DNA from 2 places in the Streptomyces sp. NPDC026538 genome. Region 2 is predicted to be linked to the other one. Evidence: riboswitches for the same ligand, from Rfam matches in the RefSeq annotation. Region 2 holds a riboswitch; the other holds the start of a gene.

Region 1 (4,324 bases), on a different contig from region 2:
CCTCCCAGTGGGAGGGGTACGCGTGCCCGTCCTGTCGGTCCGCCGGGGTCTGCATGGGCCCCAGAGTACGGCTCGCGTCCGACAGTGGCGCGAGGCAGTCTGTGGAGGACGGAAGCCGGACCGAGGCCGCGGTCCGGCGACACACCCGGAGGGACTTACGTCAGCTCCGGGCATGCTTCACGATATGGGAAACTGGTCTAGACAACCCTGAACACCGAAGGGCAGCATCACATGGCTGAGCGCCGCGTCAACGTCGGCTGGGCCGAGGGCCTCCACGCCCGCCCCGCTTCCATCTTCGTCCGAGCCGCCACGGCCGCAGGCGTCCCGGTGACGATCGCCAAGGCCGGGGGCAACCCCGTCAACGCGGCCTCCATGCTGGCTGTCCTGGGCCTGGGCGCCCAGGGCGGCGAGGAGATCGTCCTCGCCTCCGACGCCGAGGGCGCGGACGCCGCCCTCGACCGCCTGGCCAAGCTGGTCGCCGAGGGTCTCGAGGAGCTCCCCGAGACCGTCTGAGCGCCACAGCGCCCGCACGACCGAGACCGCGCCACTCCTCCGGGGGGGCGCGGTCTCGCCGTTCCCGCCGTGCCGTCACCCGGAGATCCCGCCGTGGTGTCCCCCGGAGCCGGTCTTCATGAACGGCCACCCTTTATCGGGAGCCGGACTTTGCACCGGGCATAGTTAATTCCGCACAGGGCACACCGAAGGCGCACCGTCGGAAATTCCGGGCGCGCACGAAATAAGGACGGCGGAGCCCGCGAGAGGGCAACGGAAATACTGCTCCACCGAATAACTCCTCTTTGTATACGGTGCCCGTGTTAATGCCGCAGGCCCGACATGTTTACGGGATGTTGCGAAGTCCTCACACCGTTGGCCCGGTCCGTGCCGCCGGAAAAGCGCAGCCGGTGCGAGACCGCGGACCGCTCGGTGTGCAGCGCGGTGATCGCCCGCGCGCGCTCGCTGTCGCCGCGCGTCACCGCGTCCACGATGGCGCCGTGCTCGGCCCAGGACTCCACGGGGTTGGCGGGGGCGTCGACGGCGTACATCCAGGCGATCTTGTGCCGCAGCTGGGTGAGTGTCGAGGTCAGGGCGTGGCTGCCGGTGGCCTGGGCGAGTGTCTCGTGGAACCAGCCGCCCAGGGAGCGCAGGTCCTCGCTGCCGCCCCGACGGGCCCGTTCCTGGCCCAGCCTGACCAGTCCGCGCAGCACCTTGAGGTGGGCCTCGGTACGGCGCTGGGCGGCCCGGGAGGCGCCGAGCGGCTCCAGGAGCAGACGCATCTCCAGCAGGTCGGCGGCCTCCTGCTCGGTCGGTTCCGCGACGCACGCGCCCGCGTGCCGGCGCGTCACCACGAAGCCCTCGGCCTCCAGGGTGCGCAGGGCCTCGCGGACGGGGACGCGCGAGACGCCGTAGCGACGGGCCAGGAGTTCCTCGGTGAGCCGGCTGCCGCGCTCGTAGACACCCGCGACGATGTCGTCGCGGATGGCTGTGCATACCGAGTGCGCCGGAATACGCATGTCCGACCTCCGCCTTAATCCCCGTGAAACGCCGCCGAGTGGCGTCCGTTCCGTGACTCTATTGCAATGAGCGGGAATTTCCGACGGGGGCCCTGAATCCATGCATATTTTTTGGACACCGGGGTCACGAAAACGACGAAAGCCCCGGCTCGGGGGCCGGGGCTTCGGGGCTCTCGCCGTTGACGTCACATGTTCGTCGGCGTGCTCGGGTCAGACGTTCACGCCGTGCTTGCGGAGATAGGCGACCGGGTCGACGTCCGAGCCGTACTCAGGGGTCGTGCGGGCCTCGAAGTGGAGGTGGGGGCCGGTCACGTTGCCGGTCGCGCCGGAGAGGCCGATCTGCTGGCCCGGGGTGACCTTCTGGCCCACCGAGACGCCGATCGACGACAGGTGACCGTACTGGGTGTACATGCCGTCGGCCATCTTGATGACGATCTGGTTGCCGTAGGACCCGCCCCAGCCGGTGGAGACCACCGTGCCGGTGCCGGCCGCGTGCACCACCGTGCCGGTGGCGGCGTGGAAGTCGATGCCGGTGTGGGCGCCGGAGGACCACAGGGAGCCGCCGGTCTTGTACCCGGTGGAGACGTACGAGTCGGAGATCGGCGCGACGAAGGCGTTGAGGCGCTTGCGTTCGGCTGCCCGCGCGGCGCGCGCCTCGGCCTCGCGCTCCTTCTTGGCCTTCTCCGCGGCCTTCTTGCGCGCGGCCTCCTCGGCCGCCTTGCGCTCGGCGGCGGCCGTCTGCGCGGCGGCCTGGGCGTCGATCTGGTCGGCGACCGAGTCGCTGACCGTGATCACTGGAGTGAGGCCGGTCTGCTCGACGGAGTTCTCCGCGGCGAGCGCCGGGGCGGCCGAGACGGTGCCGATGACACCCGTGGTGGTGAGGGCCGCGATGCCGACGGCCTGCGCGGTGGTGCGCTTCACCCGGCCGGGGCGACGATGCTTCCCGGAGGCGCACATGAACGCCATGTAGAGGCTGGTCCTTTCCTTCCCTCTCGCCTACCGGGTTAGCTGACGGGTTCGGAGCAGGAAGGTCTCCTACGGGCCCCCTCGCGGCTCGCGCGGGCGCCCGATTCACCCCAGGGACTGCATGGGTCCCCGGCTCCCCTAGCTCGCGCCGTACGGGGACTCGGCGATGACTGTCCGGTGCCGCGGGCGCGGCGCACTGCCTGACGGACAGTCCGGAAGAACCTACGAGGACGCCCTCGCCCTGCTCAAACGGATCATGGTTTTTGTCGCGCATCCCACAGGGCAGACAGGCAACCTCCGCCCCAATTCGGACATTCGGCGGCCCTGGTGACGTGACGGTCACCAGGGCCGCTGCACGCGCGCGTGCCGCTCGTCCGGCCGCGCTCCCTGCTGCGCCGCTTGCTCCGGCCGGCCCCCTCCGCCTACTCGGCGGCGACGACCGTCACTTCGCCGATGCCGAGGGCCTCGACCGGCTCCTTGATCTGCGCCGCGTCGCCGACGAGGACGGTCACCAGGTGGTCGACCGGGAAGGCGTTCACGACGGCAGCGGTGGCCTCCACGGTGCCCGTGGCGGCCAGTTGCCGGTAGAGCGTGGCCTGGAAGTCGTCGGGCAGATGCTGCTCGACCTGGTCGGCCAGGGTGCCGGCGACGGCCGCCGCCGTCTCGTACTTGAGCGGCGCCACGCCCACCAGGTTCTGCACGGCGACGTCGCGCTCGGCGTCCGTGAGGCCGCCGGAGGCGAGGGTGCGCAGCACCGTCCACAGGTCCTGGAGCGCCGGGCCGGTGTTCGGGGTGTCCACCGAGCCGCTGATGGCGAGCATCGCGGCGCCGCTGCCGTCGGGGGCGGACCGCAGGACCTGCCCGAAGGCGCGGACGCCGTAGGTGTAGCCCTTCTCCTCCCGCAGGACGCGGTCCAGGCGGGAGGTGAGGGTGCCGCCCAGGCAGTAGGTGCCGAGCACCTGGGCGGGCCAGACGCGGTCGTGCCGGTCGGCGCCGATGCGGCCGATGAGCAGCTGCGTCTGGACGGCTCCGGGGCGGTCCACGATGACGACACGGCCGGTGTCGTCGGCGGAGACCGGGGGCACCGGCCGGGGCTGGGCGGTGGAGCCGCGCCAGGCGCCCAGGGTCTCGCCGAGCAGTTCGTCCAGGTCGATGCCGGTGAGGTCGCCGACGACGACCGCGGTGGCGGTGGCGGGGCGGACATGCCGGTCGTAGAACGCGCGTACGGCGGCCGCGTCGATCTTCTCGACGGTGTCCTCGGTGCCCTGGCGCGGTCGGGACATCCGCGCGGTCGACGGGAAGAGCTCCTTGTAGAGCTGCTTGGCGGCCCGGCGGCTGGGGTTGGCCAGCTCGTGCGGGATCTCGTCGAGGCGGTTGCGGACCAGCCGCTCGACCTCGCTGTCGGCGAAGGCGGGCGCCCTGAGCGCGTCGGAGAGCAGCCCGAGTCCCTTGGCCAGGCGGGAGGCCGGAACCTCCAGGCTGAGCCGGACACCGGGGTGGTCGGCGTGGGCGTCCAGGGTGGCGCCGGCCCGCTCCAGCTCGGCGGCGTACTCCTCGGCGGAGTGCTTGTCGGTGCCCTCGGAGAAGGCGCGCGCCATGATCGTGGCGACGCCGTCCAGGCCGGCCGGCTCGGCGTCCAGAGGCGCGTCCAGGAGCACCTCGACGGCGACGACCTGCTGGCCGGGCCGGTGGCAGCGCAGCACGGTGAGACCGTTGTCCAGGGTGCCGCGCTGGGGGGCCGGGAAGGCCCAGGGCCGGGCGTCGCCCGGCTGGGGCTGCGGGTGGAAGTCCATGGTGGCGAGCTCGGTCACTTGGCCGTCTCCTCGTCGTCGTGCTCGGCGGTGGCG
Region 2 (4,324 bases):
ATCTCGTCGAGGGCGGTGAGCACCTTCTGGCCCCGCTCGGTCTCCAGGTACTGGGCGGCGCGGCCCGCGCGGGGGCTGTCGACCGTCGTGCCGGGGCGGTACTTGCCGGTGAGGAAGCCGGCGGCCAGGGAGAAGTACGGGACCGCCGCGAGGCCGGTGCGGGAGGCCAGCTCCTGGAGGGACCCCTCGTAGGTGTCGCGGGAGACCAGGTTGTAGTGGGGCTGGAGGGCGACGTACCGGGCGAGGCCCTCGCGGTCGGAGAAGTCCAGGGACTCCTGGAGCCGCTCGGCGGTGATGTTGGACGCGGCGATGTGCCGGACCTTGCCCGCCCGCACCAGTTCGTCCAGCGCGCCGATGATCTCCTCGACCGGGATCTCGGGCTTGTCGAAGTGCGTGTAGTACAGGTCGATGTAGTCGGTGCCCAGGCGGCGCAGGGACGCGTCGGCGGCGGCCTTGATGTTGGCGCCCGACAGACCCGGGTAATTGGGGTGCTGGCTGACCTTCGTCGCGATCACCACGTCGTCGCGGTTGCCGCGTGCCTTGACCCACTCGCCGATGACGGTCTCGGACTCGCCGCCCTTGTGGCCCTCGATCCAGGCCGAGTACGAGTCGGCGGTGTCCACGAAGTTGCCGCCCGCTGCCGTGTACGCGTCGAGGACGGCGAAGGAGGTGGCCTCGTCGGCGGTCCAGCCGAAGACGTTGCCGCCGAGGCAGAGCGGGAAGACCTCCAGATCGGAGGCGCCGAGCTTGCGGAGGGAACGGGAAGCGGAAGAAGCGGGAGAAGGGGTCATGCCTCAGTTCAACATCGGCCGCCTGCGGACCGATGCCGCCGAAACGCGAAGTTCTCGTAAAAGCGGAAGACCCTGGCCGGCCCCCGGGCACACCAGACCGGCAGCCCTGACGTCGGGGGGTTGTCGTCAGGGCCGCCGGGGATCCGTAGGGTCCGTCAGGGGTTGAGGCCCTTGCCGCGCAGCCAGGTCATCGGGTCGATGCCGGTGGCCTGACCGCCGGGGTGGACCTCCAGGTGGAGGTGCGGGCCGGTGACGTTGCCGGTGGCGCCGACGCGGCCGATGACATCGCCGGTGGCGACCTTCTGGCCGACCTTGACGCCGATCGAGGACTGGTGGCAGAACCACAGCTCGGTGCCGTCGTCCAGGGTGATGATCGTGCGGTAGCCGTACGATCCGGCCCAGCCGGCCTCCGTGACGGTGCCGCTGTGCACGGCCTTGATCAGCGTGCCGGTGGGGGCGGCGAAGTCGAGGCCGGTGTGGTAGCCGGAGGCCCACATGGAGCCGGCCTGCCCGAAGGTGCCGGTGATCGTGTAGGAGACGACCGGCAGCGTGTACTGCTTGGCCAGCGCGGCGAGCCGCTTCTGCTCGGCCTGCGCCTTCTCGGCGGCCTGCGCCTGCTCCTTGGCGTCGGCGGCCTTGGCGGCCGCGGCCTTCTCCGCCTTGGCCTCCGCGTCGGAGACCGCCTTGTCGGCGGCGGCCACGGCCTTGGCGGTGGCCTTGACGTCGAGCTGGGTCTGCTGCTGCTCGGCCTGGGCGATGATCCGGCTGCGCAGCGCCTCACCGGCGTCGGGGGAGGAGTCGTCGGCGTCGGTGGCGGCCGTCGTGGTGACACTGCTGAGGGCGGTCTGGGTGGCGTGGTGGCCACCGCCCTCGCCGAGCAGGGAGTCGACGGAGGACGGCAGGTCGGGCAGCGAGATGGAGACCGGCGGCTTGCCGGTGTTGGCGCTGGCCATGCCGCCCGCGCCGACGGCGGCGATGACGCCGACGCCGAGGACCGTGGAGCTGCGGGCGAGGCCGCCGCCGCGCTGCTTGGCGACCCGGTGCCGGCCGCGTACCGGGGCGAGGGACTCCTCGGTGGGGTTCCACTCCTCCCAGGGGCCCTCGTCGGTGCGGTAGCCGCCATAGCCGTAGGTCTCGGGTTGACGCTGGCTGGGCACGAACGGGGCTGTCGGGGCAGGCCGGTTGGACGCCACGCGGGCGCACTCCTTTCCTTCCGCCGCCTACCGGGTTAGCTGACGGGTTCGGAGCAGGAAGGTCTCCTACGCGCGTATACCGGCCGATCTCTGCCGGCGGCAGCCGTGCGATTCACCCCAAGGTGGTGGTTCCCCGGTTCCCTTGCGGGATTCGGCGCGTGCGCACGGAGCCGTCGCGGGTGACGGCTGGGACGACCGCGCTGCGTTATCGAACGTTAATAGACCCGGCTGTCAGATTCCAAGCTGTTCGCCTTGATCATTAAGCTTTCAAAGCATGGACTTACCTGCCACGAACGGCCGAAAACGGTCGAGTTGACCATGCGCACTGTTCGGCTCAGGAGTCACACGCGTTTTGATGGTGACTCAGCCGTTACGCGGAGGGCGGTCGCCCGTGCACCGAGGGTGACGATCCCCAGTACGGGGCCCGGCCACCGCGCTCAGGGCCGCCGTACCGCGAGCAGCGCCATGTCGTCCGTCATGCCGCCGCCGGTGTGCCGGCGCACCTCGGCCGCGAGCCGGGCCAGCAGCGGGCCGGGGGCGGTGCCGACCCGGCCGGTCAGCCGCCGCTCGGGGTCGTAGAACCGGCCGTGCGCGTCCCGCGCCTCGGAGAGGCCGTCAGTGAACAGCAGCAGCGTGGCCCCGCTCGGGAACGCGTGCTCGGCGGCCCGGTCCGGCCAGGCCCCCAACTCGCCCATCCCCAGCGGCAGCGCGGCCTCGGGCACCCGTACCGGGCTCACCCTGCCGTCGCCGTACAGCAGCAGGGGCGGCGGATGGCCGCGGTTGACGACCCGGACCGTGCCCTCGCCGTGCCGGAGTTCGGCGAGCACGGCGGTGGTGAACCCCTCGAACGCGTCGACGCCGCCACGCCGGACACCCTCGCGGTCCAGCGCCCGCTCCAGCCGCCCCGCCACCGCCTCCAGCGTCGCCTCCTGCTCGGCGGCCTCCCGGAACGCGCCGATCACCACGGCTACGGCGGCGACCGCGCCCATGCCCTTGCCGCGGACGTCGCCGACGACCAGCCGCACGCCGTACGGGGTGTCCTGGACGGCGTACAGGTCGCCCCCGATGAAGGCGCCCTCCTGGGCCGCCTCGTAGCGGGCGGCGATCTCGAAGCCGCCGATCCACTGGGCGGGCTCGGGCAGCACCGCCCGCTGGGCGGTCTCCGCGATCTCGCGGGCGGAGGCGAGGCGCTGGTCGCCGAGGCGGACCACCCGGTTGATGCCGGCGGCGAGGGCGGCGACGGTGACCACGGTGAGGACTTCGGTGGCCATGCCGACGTCGGGGTTCAAGGTGTGGCGGGCGTGCACGGCATAGGCGGCGAGGAAGGACGCGAGGCCGGTCAGGACGGTGGCGCGGAGGGAGGAGAGGGGCGCGGCGATCAGCGGGGCGGCCGTGAAGAAGGGGACCGGTGTGAAGGCCCGCGGGGTGAGGAGGTCGTAGCAGACGCCGGCCGCGATCAGCAGGACGGGCAGGAAGCGGGCCAGGGTGCGGACGGCTGCGGCCCCGTCCTCCTGCGCCTGTCCAGAGCCCACGGCACGACTCCCCATATGTCCCAGGTGTCCAATATATGTCCGTCCAGATTTGCGGCTGCGAGCGAGCAGCGGCGAGTGGTGTGGACCGGGCGGATGAGTACGGACGGGTGTGATGAGGAACACGCAGAGGGAGACACGGAGGAACACGTGCCGGTATACGACTCAGGGCCGGAATCCTTGTTCTTGGATTCCGGCCCTGGTCTTCAGTAGCGGGGACAGGATTTGAACCTGCGACCTCTGGGTTATGAGCCCAGCGAGCTACCGAGCTGCTCCACCCCGCGTCGGTGAAACCAGCATACGCCATCGGAAGAGCTCGAGTCACACGGGTTACGGAGAGGTCAACCCAGCAGGTGCGCGTTCGGTGCTTTCGCCAGCCCCTCGTACGCGCCCAGCACCAGCACCGCCACCCCCGCCTCCCGCAGCATCCCCGTCCCGTCGGCCGCCTCGACGAAGGTGTCCGGCTCGCGCCACGCCGTCACCACCCGCCGCACCCCGGCCCGCAGGATCAGCTCGGCGCAGGGGTGCGGCCGGGAGGCGCGGTGGGTGCAGGGTTCGAGGCTGGTGTAGACCGTGGCCGTGGCCAGCCGGGGGTCGGCCGGGGAGATCTTGGCCAGGGCCGCCTCCTCCGCGTGGACGACCGGGTCACCGGCCTCCCGGGAGTGGCCGCGGGCCAGTTCCGTGCCGTCGGCCGCGACCACCACCGCGCCGACGCTGAAGGCGGTCCGGGAGGGCGGGCAGTCGGCCGCCAGCTCGCAGGCGAGTCGCAGCCAGTGCCGGTCCGCAGCGGACGCCGACCCGCCCGTGCCGG

What was found. Region 2 has a riboswitch for cyclic di-AMP ahead of ACZ4N4_RS13185 (M23 family metallopeptidase). Riboswitches for the same ligand answer to the same signal wherever they lie in the genome.
Region 1: another riboswitch for cyclic di-AMP. It lies ahead of ACZ4N4_RS12580 (M23 family metallopeptidase); the one in region 2 lies ahead of ACZ4N4_RS13185 (M23 family metallopeptidase).

The regions. Positions count from the first base shown of each region.
Region 1 covers NZ_JBVHQG010000002.1:1,263,207-1,267,530, forward strand. Annotated here, with positions in the region: gene ACZ4N4_RS12565 (bifunctional acetate--CoA ligase family protein/GNAT family N-acetyltransferase) at 1-55, opposite strand, end outside; gene ACZ4N4_RS12570 (HPr family phosphocarrier protein) at 232-513, shown strand; gene ACZ4N4_RS12575 (GntR family transcriptional regulator) at 816-1,511, opposite strand; gene ACZ4N4_RS12580 (M23 family metallopeptidase) at 1,722-2,477, opposite strand; cyclic di-AMP (ydaO/yuaA leader) riboswitch at 2,490-2,653, opposite strand; gene ACZ4N4_RS12585 (M16 family metallopeptidase) at 2,900-4,288, opposite strand; gene ACZ4N4_RS12590 (M16 family metallopeptidase) at 4,285-4,324, opposite strand, start outside.
Region 2 covers NZ_JBVHQG010000003.1:21,101-25,424, forward strand. Annotated here, with positions in the region: gene ACZ4N4_RS13180 (aldo/keto reductase) at 1-791, opposite strand, end outside; gene ACZ4N4_RS13185 (M23 family metallopeptidase) at 947-1,984, opposite strand; cyclic di-AMP (ydaO/yuaA leader) riboswitch at 1,994-2,151, opposite strand; gene ACZ4N4_RS13190 (PP2C family protein-serine/threonine phosphatase) at 2,422-3,531, opposite strand; tRNA gene ACZ4N4_RS13195 (tRNA-Met) at 3,724-3,797, opposite strand; gene ACZ4N4_RS13200 (dihydrofolate reductase family protein) at 3,855-4,324, opposite strand, start outside.